One region of the Mesorhizobium sp. P2_D6 genome, then DNA from elsewhere that is predicted to be linked to it. Evidence: predicted binding sites of a transcription regulator. Region 1 holds the regulator's gene; the other holds the start of a gene.
What was found. The regulator LexA, encoded in region 1, represses DNA repair genes until DNA is damaged. The targets are predictions, from matches to a motif close to TGTTCNNNNTGTGTTCNG.

Region 1 (7,901 bases):
CGCGGCTGCGAAAGCGCGGATCCCGCTGGCCGAGATCAAGGCGCGGGCCAAGGACGCGGACGCGCCGCGCGGCTTTCTCAGGGCGCTCGAGGCGAAGCGTAGGTCGGGCAACTTTGCCCTGATCGCCGAAATCAAGAAGGCGAGCCCTTCCAAAGGGTTGATCCGCGCCGATTTCGACCCGCCGGCGCTGGCGCAAGCCTATCAGAAAGGCGGCGCTGCCTGTCTTTCGGTGCTGACCGATGCGCCGTCCTTCCAGGGCGCGCCGGAATTTCTCACCAACGCGCGCAAGGCGGTGTCGCTGCCGGCGCTGCGCAAGGATTTCCTGTTCGATCCCTACCAGGTCTACGAGGCACGCGCCTGGGGCGCCGACGCCATCTTGATCATCATGGCCAGCGTCGATGATGCGCTGGCAAGCGAACTGGAAGCGACCGCATTCGAACTCGGCATGGATGCGCTGATCGAGGTGCATGACGAGGCCGAGACGCAGCGCGCGGTAAAACTGTCATCGCAGCTGATCGGCATCAACAACCGCAACCTCAGGACATTCGAGACCAGTCTCGAAACTTCGGAGCGTCTGGCGTCGATGGTGCCGGGAGGCCGCTTGTTGGTCAGCGAGAGCGGCATTTTCAGCCACGACGACTGCCTCAGGATGCAAAAGACCGGCATCGAAACCTTCCTCGTCGGCGAAAGCCTGATGCGGCAAGAGGATGTCGCGGCGGCAACGCGCCTGCTTTTGACAGGCAAGGCGACGGCAGAGGCCATCTGACGATGACAGCCGCCCTCACCCATCTCGGCGCCAAGGGCGAGGCCAACATGGTCGATGTCGGCGACAAGGAGGAGACGACGCGCACGGCAATCGCGGAGGGCTTTGTCTCGATGCGGCCTGAAACCCTGAAGATGATCCTCGATGGCGACGCCAAGAAGGGCGATGTGCTGGGCACAGCGCGCATCGCCGGCATCATGGCGGCCAAGAAGACGCATGAGCTGATCCCGCTCTGCCATCCGCTGCTGTTGACCAAGGTGTCGGTCGACATCGAGCCGGACCCCGCTTTGCCCGGCCTCAGGGTCACCGCGCTCGCCCGCGTCACCGGCAAGACCGGGGTCGAGATGGAGGCGCTGACCGCGGCATCCGTGGCCTGCCTGACCATATACGACATGGCCAAGGCGGCCGACCGCGCCATGGTGATTTCCGGCATAAGGCTGGTGGAAAAGACCGGCGGCAAGTCCGGCGACTACAAGGCGGGTTCGTAAATGGCGCTGGTTCCGGTCGCCGAGGCGCTTCAACGCCTCCTCGACGGCGCTGCGGCGCTACCGGGTGAAAGCATCGCGCTGGCCGATGCGGCCGGCCGGGTGCTGGCGGAGCCTGTCGTGGCGCTACGCACCCAGCCGCCCTTCAACGCCTCAGCCATGGACGGCTATGCCGCGCGGGCGCAGGATGTGGCATCCGCCCCGACGCGGCTTTCGGTGATCGGCATGGCGCCGGCCGGCCGCGGCTTTGCCGGCTCAGTCGGCAGGGCGGAGGCTGTCCGCATTTTTACCGGCGCGCCGCTGCCCGAAGGTGCCGACACGATCGTCATCCAGGAGAATGTCCGCGACCTTGGCAATGGCCATATCGAGGTCACCGAGCCGACCGCAAAAGACTGTAATATCCGCCGTCGTGGATTGGATTTCTCGCAAGGCGACCTGCTCCTGCAACAAGGTCGCGTGCTCGATCCGGCCGCATTGTCGCTTGCGGCGTCGGCCAATCATCCACTGCTCAACGTCGTGCGCCGGCCGCTGGTCGCCATCATCGCCACCGGCGACGAGTTGCTGCCGCCGGGGCGTGACCCCGGTCCGGATCAGATCATCTCCTCCAACGCTTACGGCGTCGCGGCCGCCGCGCAGTCTGTCGGCGCCGAAGCGCTTGATCTCGGCATCGCGGCAGATCGCAAGGCCGACATAGCGGCGCTGGTGCGCAAGGCGGTCGCGGCAAAGGCCGACGTCATCGTCACGCTCGGCGGCGCCTCGGTTGGCGACCACGACCTCGTGCACGACGTGCTGACCGGCGAAGGCATGAAGCTCGATTTCTGGAAGCTCGCCATGCGCCCGGGCAAGCCGCTGATGTTCGGGCGTCTCGGCGACATCAGGTGCATCGGCCTGCCCGGCAATCCCGTGGCGAGCCTGGTCTGTTCGCAGCTGTTCTTGAAGCCGCTTTTGGCGCAGCTCGGCGGCCGCACGTACCGGCAGGACATCCGCCCGGCGCAGCTTGGCGCCGCGATGGCGGCCAATGATCTGAGGCAAGACTATGTGCGCGCCGTGGTGAGCGAAGAAACCGGCGCACGGGTGGCGACGCCGTTCGGCATCCAGGATTCCTCGATGCTGAGAATGCTGGCCGACGCCAACGGCTTGATCGTGCGCGAGCCCTTCGCTCCGGCCGCCGCCGCGGGTGCCGCCTGCAGCGTCCTGATGTTACGCTGAACAAAACGTCAACACATTCATTAAACTTTAAAAGGTTGCGGAACACAACTGGAACAGATAGTGTTTGTTCTGGGTTTGTTTTTTCCGATTCTGGTTTCAGAACCCGTGGGGGCCGCGATGCTGACGCGTAAACAACATGAACTTCTGATGTTCATCCATGAACGCCTGAAGGAGAGCGGAATCCCGCCGTCTTTCGACGAGATGAAGGAGGCGCTCGACCTCGCGTCCAAGTCCGGCATTCACCGCCTGATCACGGCGCTTGAGGAGCGTGGCTTCATTCGCCGGTTGCCGAACCGGGCGCGCGCGCTCGAGGTGCTGCGGCTGCCCGACTCGATCGCACCCGGCCTCAATGCGGCGAAGAAGTTTTCGCCAAGCATCATCCAGGGCAGTCTCGGCCAAGGCGGTCAGGGCCAAGGCGGTCTCGGCCGCCAGATCAAGCCGGCCTCCTCGTCTCGTTCGATGTCGGCCGGCAATGACGACGCCGTTTCCGCGGTGTCGATCCCGGTGATGGGCCGCATCGCCGCCGGTGTGCCGATCGACGCAATCCAGCACCAGACGCATTCGATCTCGGTGCCGCCGGACATGATCATGGGCGGCGAACACTATGCGCTCGAGGTCAAGGGTGACTCGATGATCGAGGCCGGCATTTTCGACGGCGATACGGTGATCATCCGCAATGCCGATACGGCGAGCCCCGGCGAGATCGTGGTGGCGCTGGTCGATGAAGAGGAAGCGACGTTGAAGCGCTTCCGCCGCAAGGGCGCCTCGATCGCGCTGGAAGCCGCCAACCCGGCCTACGAAACCCGCATCTTCGGGCCGGACAGGGTCAAGGTGCAGGGCAAGCTGGTCGGCCTGATCCGGCGCTACTGAGCCGGCTTACTTTTCGAGCCGCTTGTAAGGCGGCAGACCGCGTGCTTCGCGTGAGAAGCGGCGTTGCTCGTGCCAGGGACGATAGGGCTTGTCGACGGCGAAACGGATCATTGGCGCTGTCGCGGCCGATTGTGGGTCGAAGAAGACGGCGGCACTGCCATCGCGGGCAAGTTGCTTCTTGGTCACGACCAGCACCAGCGGGTCGCGGCACGGATTGTAGGCGGTGGCGTCGTCGATGACGATCAGGCTCGCGAAAGCGCAGGCTGGCCGCGCTGTGTTGCGGTCTTTTGCCAGCGCGATGATGGCTCCGGCCGGATGCCGGGCAATGCAGAGATTGCCTGTGCAATAGAAGGGCGAGCCTGGCGGCAGGTCGAGCGGGTCTAGATCGAACCGCGTGTCCGTTGCCTCGAAAATCTCAGGCGGGATAATGGTTTCGGCTCTCAATGCCCGTTTCCAATTATCGGTGGTGAATTCGTTCCAGCGTTCCCGGTTGAGCGCGAGTTCGCCGCCGCCGATCGGCAATGCCACCAGATGCGCATCTTCCGAGATAAGCAGATCGGGCGTGCGCACCTGTGGCACAGTCAACAGGCCGGCCAGCGCGAAAGGCACGGCCGCCAGCCTCAGCCACGTGGTGGCCATGGTGGCGATGACGAGGGCGACCGCCACCAGCAGCACCGAGCGGATAGAGATCAGGCCGACGGCATCGACCGGCGAACGTTCGGAAATCCAGGCGGAGATGGCGATCATCGCCGCCAGGCCCTTGCCCATCACATAAAGGAACGGTCCATCGGCGCCGAACGGCATCGCCAGCGCGCTGAGCACGGCGAAGGGCATGACGATCAACGACACAATCGGCATCACGGCCAGATTTGCGAGCAGGCTGAGTGGCGACACGCGCTGGAAATGCCAGATGGCGAATAGCGCGGTGGCACTTCCGGCAATGATCGAGGTCATGGCGAGGCCGCCCATGGCCAGCAGGAATCTTCGCGACAGAAAGCCGACGAACGAGCGCCTTGCGGGCGGCGTTCTCACCTTGTCGGCACGGTAGTCGGCCCAGCCGGCATAGGCGCCGACAAGGGCGGCGGTGGCCGCAAACGACATCTGGAAACTCGGGCCGACAACCTCATGCGGCGACACAAGGATGACGGCGATGGCCGAGATCGCCAGATTGCGCATGGTCAGCGCTGCGCGATCAAACAGCACCGCGACAAGCATGACCGCCAGCATGATGAAGCTGCGCTCGGCGGCAACCACGATGCCTGAAATGACGAGATAGGCGGCGATGGAAACAAGTGCCGCTGCGGCGGCATATTTCTTGACAGGCCGGCGCGAGGAGAAATCGGGAAACAGCGCGAAGGCGCCGCGCAACAATGCCATGATGGTGCCGGCGACCAGCGCCATGTGCAGGCCGGAAATGGAGATGATGTGGTAGATGCCAGTGCGCCGCATAGCCTCGTTGACCTCGTCCGGAATGCCGGCGCGCACGCCGACTATGAGCGCCGCGGCAATCTCGCCTTCGGCGCCGCCGATTTTGCCCCTGATATGGTCGGCAATGTTTTCGCGCGCATTCTCGATTGCCGAAGAGAGCCGTGCGGTCAGCGGCGGCGGGCCCTGCGAAGCAATGGTTTTCGGATTGCCGAGAAAGAAGCCGCTGCCGCCGATACCGGCGAAATAGCTGTCGAAGGAGAAATCGTAGCTCTCCGGTCGCACCGGACCCGTCGGCGGCAACAGCCTGGCATAGCCGGCGATGAGGGAGCCGGCGGTCATATCGGCCGGAATCCCACGCGCCGAGAGCCTGACCCGCTCCGGCGCGTAGCGCAGCTTGGGGTGAGCGGTGGAAATAATGTCGAGCGTCAGCCTGACGCGGCCGTTTTCCATCTCCTCAAGGCTGACGACGCGTCCGGTCAGCCGTGTCTGGATCTCGGAGCCCAGCATTTGCGTTCCGGCGCGCCAGGTCTCGACCTTGGCGGCGACGACGCCGAGCGCGCACAGCATCGCGGCCACGCAGAGCAGATGCGTCTTCGGCCAGGACCGCGCGACGGCTGCGCAACAGGCCATGAGCAGCACAATCGCGATTGGTTGGGCAAAGCCCGGCTCGCTGGCCAGCGAGAAATAAATGATGACGCCGGCCGCCAGGAAAACCGGCACAAGCAGGAAGGCGACGCCGCGGTCGAGTTCGGTGCCGGCGGCCACGGCAAGGCTGCGACGGATTGCTGGCCATGTCGAACGGCGCAGCAGCCTACGCAAACGGATGGCGGATCCGGGCACAGCGACCGGCACCGACGCAGTGTCATTCGGAGACAAAGGCCGGAGGCCAGGTCGCGTCTCGGGCAGCGCGACGGGCATCGGCTCGGCGTTGGGACTATCGGCAAACAAGGAGCGTTCGTTGACGCTTGTCGCAGCGCCCTCGCCTTGATCCTCGCCCCGGCCACGTCCAGCCATCGGGTCTGCCCCTTGCGCCCCAGACCCCCTATGCTACATGAACGCGCAAAGCGCGAAAGTCCGCGCGATCACGCCCCCCGTTTTCTAGCCTTGCCCGAGAATTGCAATGTCCAACAAAATTGCCATGTCCAACAGGGTGGTCACCCGTTTTGCCCCCTCGCCCACCGGCTACCTGCATATCGGTGGCGCGCGCACGGCGCTGTTCAACTGGCTGTATGCCAAGCACACCGACGGCACGATGCTGCTGCGCATCGAGGACACCGACCGCGAGCGTTCCACGGAAGCGGCAACCCAGGCCATTCTCGATGGGCTTACCTGGCTCGGCCTGTCCTGGGATGGCGGGGCCGTCTCGCAGTTCGAGCGTGCGCCGCGCCACCGCGAGGTGGCCGAGGAGTTGGTGCGCCTGGGCAAGGCCTATTACGCCTACGAAACACCGGCTGAGCTTGAGGCGATGCGCGAGGCGGCGCGCGCCAAGAGCCTGCCGCCGCGCTATAATGGTGCGTGGCGCGACCGCGACCCCTCCGAGGCGCCCGCCGGAGTCAAAGGCGCCATCCGCATCAAGGCGCCGACCGAGGGCGAGACCGTGGTGCATGACCGCGTGCAGGGCGAGGTGCGCTTCCCCAACAAGGATCTCGACGATTTCATTATCCTGCGCTCGGATGGTGTCCCGACCTACATGCATGCCGTCGTCGTCGACGACCACGACATGGGCGTCACCCACATCATTCGTGGCGACGACCATCTGACCAACGCCGCGCGCCAGACGGTGATCTACAACGCCATGGGCTGGGAGGTGCCGTCCATGTCGCACATCCCGCTGATCCATGGCGCCGACGGCGCCAAGCTGTCGAAGCGGCATGGCGCGCTCGGCGTCGAGGCCTACCGCGCCATGGGTTATCTGCCCGAGGCGCTGCTCAATTATCTCGCCCGCCTCGGCTGGAGCCATGGCGACGACGAGGTGATGTCGATCAAGGACATGATCTCATGGTTCGACATCGGCGACGTCAACAAGGGTGCGGCGCGCTTCGACTTCGCCAAGCTCGACGCGCTTAACGGCGTGCATATGCGCAAAATGGATGATCAGGCACTTCTCGACATCTTCGTCGCCACTCTTCCCTATCTCGAAGGCGGTCCGGCGCTGGCCGCCCGCCTCGACGACACCAGGAAGGCGCAGCTGCTGGCCGCCCTGCCCGGCCTGAAGGAGCGCGCCAAGACACTGGTCGAGCTTGCCGACGGCGCCGGCTTCCTGTTCGTCGAGCGGCCGCTGCCGATCGACGAGAAGGCGGCAGCCCTGCTCAATGCCGACGCGCGGGCGATCCTGCGTGGCGCACACGCGGCTTTGCAGACGGTTTCGGGCGAATGGACGGCCGCTGCTGCGGAAGCCGCGGTGCGCGAGTTCGCGGCGGCCGGCGGCCACAAGCTTGGCGCCGTGGCCCAACCGCTGAGGGCAGCCCTTACCGGGCGCAGCACCTCGCCCGGCGTTTTCGACGTGCTTGCCGTGCTCGGCCGCGACGAAAGCCTGGCGCGGATTGCGGATCAAATCGATTAGGAGCGAACTGGCCCAAGAAGATTGGCATTGAAAGGCGCGTTTCGCAGTGCAACATTAGGCCCTGGCCCAATCTGGCACGCACCTCCCAAAATGCGGTGGCGAGTTCGCGCATTCCGGTGATTTCGACGTGTCGTTAGCAGGAATTGCCTTGCCGGCATGAGGAACATGAAGGAGTTTGAGAATGAGCGAAGCTGCGACAAAACTGGAAACCGGCAGCAAGACGACGCACCCGTCGACTGCCACGCTCGAACTGGCCGGCAAGACGCACGAATTCAAGGTGCGAAGCGGCTCGGTCGGGCCTGACGTCATCGACATCGGTGCGCTCTACAACACCACCGGCGCCTTTACCTACGACCCTGGCTTCACCTCGACGGCGAGCTGCGAGTCGGCGATCACCTTCATCGACGGCGATGCCGGCATCCTGCTGCACCGCGGCTATCCGATCGACCAGCTGGCTGAGCACGGCGACTTCCTCGAAGTCTGCTACCTGCTGCTCTACGGTGAACTGCCGACCAAGGCGCAGAAGGACGATTTCGACTACCGGGTGACGCGCCACACCATGGTGCATGAGCAGATGTCGCGC
Region 2 (7,901 bases), on a different contig from region 1:
CCGGTCACCGGCTGGAGTGCGGCGCGCTCGCGCGACGCCGGCATCGAAACGGTGTTCCAGGACCGGGCGCTGGCGGTGCAGCAGACCATCGTGCGCAACATCTTCATGGGCCGCGAACTCACCGGCTTCATGGGCTTTCTGAGGGTTAACAAGGAGATCGAGGAGGCGAGCCGGCTGATGCGCGAGATCGGCTTCACCTCAAAGGTGTTCACGCCGCATTCGATCGTCGGCCAGCTCTCGGGCGGCGAACGCCAGGGCGTGGCGATCGCGCGCGCCATCTACAAGCAGGCGGAGCTTATCATCCTCGACGAGCCGACCACGGCGCTGTCGCTGACCGAGACCGCCAAGGTGTTCCACTTCGTGCGCCAGGTGCGGGCGAGCGGCCGCTCGATCCTGTTCATCGGCCACAACATCCACCATGTCTTCGACATTGCCGACCGCTTCGTGGTGTTGGACCGCGGCAAGGTGGCACTGACCGCCGACCGCGCCGAGGTCAAGTCGGCCGAGGATCTCATCAATTTCATGGAAGACGTCGCGCATCCCGGCGGATTGGCTGGCTTGCACGATGCCGGCGACGCGGAGAGGGCAATGCGATGAGCAAGACCATGGAACCCGATCTGCAGAGCCCGCTGGGCGGGGAGGCAGCGCGACCTGAGTGGAAACACCCGTCCGATCACTGGCTGCGCGGCTTCGTCATCGATAATCGCGCCGCTCTCGGCACGCTTGCCGTGTTCATCGTCATGATGGCGGTGTTCCTGGTCGCCAACCCGACCGTGTTCACGACCTGGTATCTCTACAGTTCGGTGCTGACGACGCTGCCGGTCGCGCTGTTCGTGGTGGTGCCGCTGGTCTTCGTCGTCACCTGCGGCGAGATCGACCTGTCGTTTCCGGCAACGATGGGCTTTGCCTCCTGGGTGTTCGCGCTGGTGGTGCAGGCCGGCTATGATCCGTTCCTCGGCATTGCGGCAGCAATCGTCACCGGGACGCTGCTCGGCTTCCTCGTGGGATCGCTGGTGGTCTATGGCGGGCTGTCGTCGCTGATCGCCACGCTCGGCATGAACTTTCTGCTGCGCGGCCTGATCCAGATCATCAACGAAGGCAAGTCGACGGCGCTGACCGGCCTTGCCGACAGCTGGGCCTACAAGATCTTCTCCAGCCAGGTGTGGGGTATCCCGGTGCAGATCTTCTGGGCGCTCGCCTTCGTCGTTTTGTCAGCGATGCTCTACAACCGCCACCGCTTCGGCGCGCAGGTCAGGGTGGTCGGCGACAATCCCGACAGCGCCCAGCAGATGGGCATCGACGTCAAGCGTGTGCGGGTGAAGGTGTTCGTCTTCGTCGGCATCGGCGCTGCGATCGCCGGCACGTTTTCGGTGATGATCAACTTCACCTGGTGGCCAACGGCGGGCGACGGCTATCTCTTGCCGGTTCTGGCCTCGGTGTTCGTCGGCGGCACGCCGACCTGGGGCGGCATCGGCACGGTCGCCGGCGGAGCGATCGGCGCGGTCACCGTCGCCTTCATCCAGACCGGCGTGGTGGCGGCGGGGCTGAGCGGCTTCTATGTGCAGTTCTTCAACGGCCTGATCATCATCCTGTCGCTGCTGGGCCATAAGTGGAACCAGGCGAGGTACAGGTGAGCGGTCGGTAATTCCGGCTACTCACACCGCCGCGACGAACCCATCCAGCACGCGCTTTTGGCCGGCCTTGTCGAAGTCGATGGTCAGCTTGTTGCCTTCGATGGCGGATATGTTGCCGTTGCCGAATTTCTGGTGGAAGACGCGGTCGCCGACGCTGAAGGGGGACGGCGTGTCGGCGACGGATTTGGCGACCAGTTCGCCGTCGATGGTGCGGCCCTTGACCGAGGTGCGGCCGGCGCCGTAGCCGGAGTCGGTCTCGCCATAGCCGATGCGCTCGACCTGGTGGCCGGAGCGCGAGCCCCAGTTGCGGTCGGTCGCCTCGGTGCGGTTGGCCTGCGCGCGCTGCCAGCCCGGCGTCGCATAGGTGTTGGAGAAGGCGCCGGATTTTTCCGCGCCGACATTGTCGAAACGTGAGGCGCCATAGGGGTTCTGGCGGCCGCCACGACCGGAAGCAAACGAGCCGCCGCCATAGGAATTGCCGTAGCCGCCATAGGAGTTGCCGCTTTCGGCGACCTCGACATGGGCGTTCGGCAACTCTTCGAGGAAACGCGACGGGATGGTCGACTGCCACAGGCCGTGGATCTGGCGGTTGGAGACGAACCAGATATGCAGGTTCTTCTTGGCCCGCGTCAGGCCGACATAGGCGAGCCGGCGCTCTTCCTCCAGTCCGGAACGGCCACCTTCGTCGAGCGCGCGCTGATGCGGGAACAGGCCTTCCTCCCAGCCGGGCAGGAAGACGGTCTCGAACTCGAGGCCCTTGGCCGAATGCAGCGTCATGATGCTCACGGCATCGAGCCCGGCATTCTGCTCGGCATCCATGACAAGCGCGACATGTTCGAGGAAGGAGCGCAGCGACTCGTACTCCTCCATGGAACGGATCAGTTCCTTCAAATTTTCCAGCCGGCCCGGCGCTTCGGCCGAGCGGTCGTTCTTCCACATGTCGGTGTAGCCGCTCTCCTCCAGAATGGTCTCGGCGAGTTCGGTGTGCGGCGTGGTTTCAAGCGCCTTCTGCCAGCGCTCGAAATTGGCCGCGACTTCGCGCAAGGCGGCGCGCGGCTTCGGCTTCAGCTCGTCGCTTTCGGCGAGGTTGCCGGCCGCTTCCAGCATCGGGATGCGCAATGCTCGCGCCGTGTCGTGAATCTGGCGGATGGTGGCTTCGCCGAGACCGCGCTTCGGCACATTGACGATGCGCTCGAAAGCGAGGTCGTCGCCGCCATTGGCGACGACGCGGAAGAAGGCCAGCGCATCGCGGATTTCCATGCGCTCGTAGAAGCGCGGACCGCCGATGACGCGGTAATTGAGGCCGAGGGTGATGAAGCGGTCTTCGAAGGCGCGCATCTGGAACGAGGCGCGGACAAGAATGGCCATGTCGTTGAGATTGTGCTTGGCGCGCTGGTAGGTTTCGATGGTCTCGCCGACGGCGCGTGCCTCCTCCTCGGAATCCCAGGCGGCATGGACATGCACCTTCTCGTCGTCCTCGGCGACCTTTTCGGTGAACAGCGTCTTGCCGAAGCGGCCCTCATTGTGGGCGATCAGGTGCGAGGCGGTGCCGAGAATGTGCGCGGTCGAACGGTAATTGCGCTCCAGCCTGATGATGGTGGCGCCCGGAAAATCCTTGTCGAAGCGCAGGATGTTGTCGACCTCGGCGCCGCGCCAGCCATAGATGGACTGGTCATCGTCGCCGACGCAGCAGATATTCACGGTGGCGCGCTGGGATCCCTCCCCCTTGAGGGGAGGGTGGCCGGGCGAAGCCCGGTCGGGTGGGGTCCGTGCGGCAGCGCTCGACGGCCTGGTGGTGCCTTCTGCGGCGACCCCCTCCGCCCGCTTCGCGGGCACCTCCCCCTCGAGGGGGGAGGATTGCGGCCTTTGCGCCAAGAGCCGCAGCCACATGTATTGCGCGGTGTTGGTGTCCTGGTATTCGTCGACGAGGATGTATTTGAAGCGCTTGTGGTAGTCCTTCAGTACGTCCGGATTGGCGCGGAAGATCCGGATCGGATGGCAGAGCAGGTCGCCGAAGTCGCAGGCGTTGAGCGTCTGCAGCCGCTCCTGATAGGCCTTGTAGAGCTCGCGGCCCTTGCCGTTGGCAAAGCTGCGGGCGTCGCCCTCGGCGATATCGGCGGGGCCTTGGCCCTTGTTCTTCCAGCCGTCGATCATCTGCGCGAACTGCTTGGCCGGCCAGCGCTTGTCGTCCAGCCCTTCGGCCTGGATCAGCTGCTTGATCAGCCGCACGACATCGTCGGTGTCGAGAATGGTGAAATCGGATTTGAGCCCCGCGAGCTCGGCGTGGCGGCGCAGCAGCTTCACGCCGATCGAGTGGAAGGTGCCGAGCCACGGCATGCCCTCGACATTGCCTTCACCGATCAGAATGCCGATGCGCTGCTTCATCTCGCGCGCGGCCTTGTTGGTGAAAGTCACCGCCAGGATCTGCGAGGGGAAGGCTCGGCCGGTGGCGAGGATGTGGGCAATGCGGGTGGTCAAGACGCGGGTCTTGCCGGTGCCGGCGCCGGCCAGCACCAGGACCGGGCCTTCGGTGGTTTCCACCGCCAGCCGCTGCTCGGGGTTGAGGCCGCTGAGATAATCGGGCGCATCGTTGCGGCCGCTGCGGGCCGCCATGGCGCGCGCGGCGATCCCCGACGGGCCCGCGGGCCGCGCATTCGGTTCGTCAAAGAAAGGCATGTCTTCCGAAAAGCCGGACATCGTCCCCGAATGTAGTGATTCGGGAGCGAAAGACCAGCAGTGTCTACGTTTTGTTCTGGTTTGGAAGCCAGATTCCCGCGCGCCGTGCGAATATTATCGCCCCAGCGCCCGACAGCCTGTGCAAAACCTTTCGCCCGGCCTACCTGGCTGCTGCCCGCATACGCTCGCCGACCTTGTCGGCGACATAGACGGCATCCCGCGCCGCGCCATGGATCATGGTGGAAGAGGTCGAGTGCTGGAATGAAGATCGCAGACATAGAGGCCGCCAGGGGCGATCCGATCGCCCAGGTGCCGACCGATATGGTCGTTGCGCATGTCCAGCGCGCGACCGGTCAAAATCTCATGGATGTGCTGCACCGCTAAGCCGTCGCGAAAGGCGGTAAAAGGGACCTCCTTGTTCTCACCCTATGCTGGCAGGCCAAGCTTGACACACGCGGCCTGCGGGAGAAAGCTGGCGACAGGGCAGGGACGGCTGCCTGAGAGGCGCCGCAAAGCGCAACAGTCGAAGGAGTATCGTCTTGGCTGTGGTCATCACCTCCCTCATACTGTTCCTCATCGGCCTGGCACTTGGCGGCGGCGGCGTCCGGCTCGTGATGCTGGGCGGCAGCTGGTATTATGTCATCGCCGGTCTCGCCTTCCTGATAACCGCCTGGCTGTTCTTCCGGCGCAAGTCGACGGCGCTGTGGCTCTACGCTGCGATCGTGCTCTGCACGCTTGCCTGGGCGGTGTGGGAAATCGGCTTCGACTGGTGGGAACTCGGCCCGCGCGGCGGCGTCATCGTGCTTCTGGCGCTGTGGTTGCTGACGCCGTGGGCAAGGCAGGGCCTCACCGGCCCCGACGCGCGTGCGCCGCTCATCCTGGCCGTGCTCGCATCGCTCGCAGTGGCCGGCTATTCGATGACCGCCGATCCCAAGGACATCGCCGGCGAGCTCAGCGCCGACAAGGTAACGCCGGCCGCGGATCTCGGCGGCAACGTGCCTCCAGGCGAGTGGCACTTCTACGGCCGCACGCCCTATGGTCAGCGCTATTCGCCGCTCGACCAGATCACGCCGGACAATGTCGCCAAATTGCAGCCGGCCTGGACCTACCAGACCGGTGACGTCAAGGGTCCGGATGACATCGGCGAAACCACCTATCAGGTAACGCCGCTCAAGGTGGGCGACACGCTCTACATCTGCACGCCGCACAATTTCGCCATCGCCATCGATGCCGCGACCGGCAAGGAGAAATGGCGCTTCGACCCCAAGATCAAGCTCGACAAGGACCGCCAGCACCAGACCTGCCGTGGCGTGTCCTATTACGCCGATGCCAAGATCGCCGCAGGCCAGCCCTGCGCGACACGCGTCTATCTGCCGACCTCGGACGCGCGGCTGATCGCGCTTGATGCCGCCAATGGCCAGGTCTGCCCGTCCTTTGCCGAAGCCGGCACGCTGAACCTGTTGACCAACATGCCGTACCCGAAGTCGGGCTACTACTATTCGACATCGGCGCCGCTGATATCAGGCGGCAAGATCATCGTCGGCGGCGCGGTCAACGACAATTATTCGACCGAGGAACCGTCCGGCGTCATCCGCGCCTTCGATGTCGACACCGGCGCGCTTGTATGGAACTGGGATTCCGGTAATCCGGACCAGACGACACCGCTGGCGGTGGGCCAGACCTACACCCACAACTCACCCAACATGTGGTCGACACCGAGCGCCGACGAGAAGCTCGGCCTTCTCTACGTGCCCCTCGGCAACCAGACGCCGGACCAGCTCGGCGCCGGGCGCAGCGCCAATGTCGAAAAGTTTTCCTCCTCGATCACCGCGCTCGATCTTGCCACCGGACAATTGCGCTGGGTGCGCCAGACCGTGCATCACGACCTCTGGGACATGGACGTCCCGGCGCAGCCGACCCTGGTCGACATCACAACGGCTGCCGGCCTGGTGCCGGCGCTGGTCGGGCCGACCAAACAGGGCGACCTCTATGTGCTCGACAGGCGCAGCGGCGAACCGATAATCCCGGTCAAGGAAGTGCCGGCGCCAGGCGGCGCCGTCGAGGGTGATCACACCTCGCCGACGCAGCCGGTTTCGGATCTGTCCTTTAACCCGAAGCCGCTGACCGGCGCCGACATGTGGGGCATCACCATGTTCGACCAACTGGCCTGCCGGATCGAATTCCAGGGCCTGCGCTATGAGGGCCGCTATACCCCGCCTTCCGTGCAGGGGTCGCTGATCTATCCCGGCAATTTCGGCACCTTCAATTGGGGCGGCGTCGCCGTCGACCCGGTGCGGCAGGTGATGTTCGGCATGCCGACCTATCTCGCCTTCAAATCGCAGCTCATTCCGCGCGACCAGGTGCCACCGCCGGATGAAGGTCGCGGCAGCGAACAGGGGCTCAACCGCAATGAGGGTGCGCCATACGCAGTGGTGATGGGGCCGTTCCTGTCGCCACTCGGCGTGCCATGCCAGGCGCCGCCATGGGGCTATGTCGCAGGCGCCGATCTCAGAACCGGCAAGATCGCCTACAAGCACCGCAACGGCACCATCTACGACATGACGCCGTTGCCGCTGCCGCTGAAGGTCGGCGTTCCCGGCATTGGCGGGCCGATGATCACCGCCGGTGGCGTTGCCTTCCTGGGTGCGGCGGTCGACGACTATTTGCGCGCCTATGATGTGACATCGGGCAAGCAGCTCTGGCAGGCCAGGCTGCCGGCCGGCGGGCAGTCGACGCCGATGACCTACACCGTCGCCGATGGCCGCCAGTTTGTGGTCATCGTCGCCGGCGGCCATGGCTCGGTCGGCACCAAGCCGGGCGACTATGTGATGGCGTATACGCTGCCGAAGTAGATGGCCTAGAGTCCGAGATGGCCCTTCAGGCTCGGCACCGAGTCGAGCACTTCGTTGGTCAGCTGCGGCCCTGCGGCGGCTTCGGCCTGCTGGATCAGCGTGGTGCCGGCCTTCTGGATCTGCGCCATGTCGAGGCCGGAGGCTTTGAGCGCGGCGACACCGTTGATCAGCGCGCCGGTCTTTTCGCCAAGCACGCCGCCAAGCGCACCTTGCAGCGACGACAAGAAGCCACCACCGCCGGCAGGGGCGGCAGCCATGACGTCGTATTTCTGGGCGAGCGCGTCAGCGCCCGGGATCTTGGCAAAGAAGCTGGAGACGGTGGTGCCTTCGGCTTCATGTTCGAGCACCGAGAAGATGGTGCCGACGACCTTTTCGGTGACCGCCTGATCGAGGCCGGCTTTCTGCGAGACGATGGTCACGATGCTCTGGGCGTCCATGATATTTCCCCTCGGCTGTCAGTTAGCGGGTTTTCGAACGGCGCCGGTCGACCCGGACCTTCACCATCCGCTTGGCAGCTTCCGACGCGGCGGAGCGCAGGGCCAGCAAGGCGGCTGCGGCAACCACGAGCGCGCTTAAAAGGATCGGAGTAGACAAGGTCATGGCGTTGTTCCTTCTCGTCTGGCTGCCGCAACGGGCGAAGCCACAATCAACTTCCCCTGATATTGTGGCGGCACCATCAACATTCTCTGAAATGACCAAAATGTGATGGCCGCGCGGTGGGCGCAGCTGACTTGTGCCA

Region 2: AC1D1L_RS18245 (ATP-dependent helicase) is a predicted target of LexA. The motif match lies at 4,372-4,389, and genes of this name have one in related genera.

The regions. Positions count from the first base shown of each region.
Region 1 is NZ_JBFUEG010000003.1:128,116-136,016, forward strand. Features, by position in the region: gene trpC (indole-3-glycerol phosphate synthase TrpC) at 1-766, shown strand, start outside; gene moaC (cyclic pyranopterin monophosphate synthase MoaC) at 769-1,251, shown strand; gene AC1D1L_RS06980 (molybdopterin molybdotransferase MoeA) at 1,252-2,457, shown strand; gene lexA (transcriptional repressor LexA) at 2,575-3,327, shown strand; gene AC1D1L_RS06990 (ComEC/Rec2 family competence protein) at 3,334-5,769, opposite strand; gene gltX (glutamate--tRNA ligase) at 5,894-7,318, shown strand; gene gltA (citrate synthase) at 7,500-7,901, shown strand, end outside.
Region 2 is NZ_JBFUEG010000008.1:47,568-55,468, reverse strand. Features, by position in the region: gene AC1D1L_RS18255 (ATP-binding cassette domain-containing protein) at 1-597, shown strand, start outside; gene AC1D1L_RS18250 (ABC transporter permease) at 594-1,634, shown strand; gene AC1D1L_RS18245 (ATP-dependent helicase) at 1,656-4,331, opposite strand; gene AC1D1L_RS18240 (hypothetical protein) at 4,572-4,694, shown strand; gene AC1D1L_RS18235 (glucose/quinate/shikimate family membrane-bound PQQ-dependent dehydrogenase) at 4,850-7,162, shown strand; gene AC1D1L_RS18230 (hypothetical protein) at 7,168-7,599, opposite strand; gene AC1D1L_RS18225 (hypothetical protein) at 7,622-7,762, opposite strand.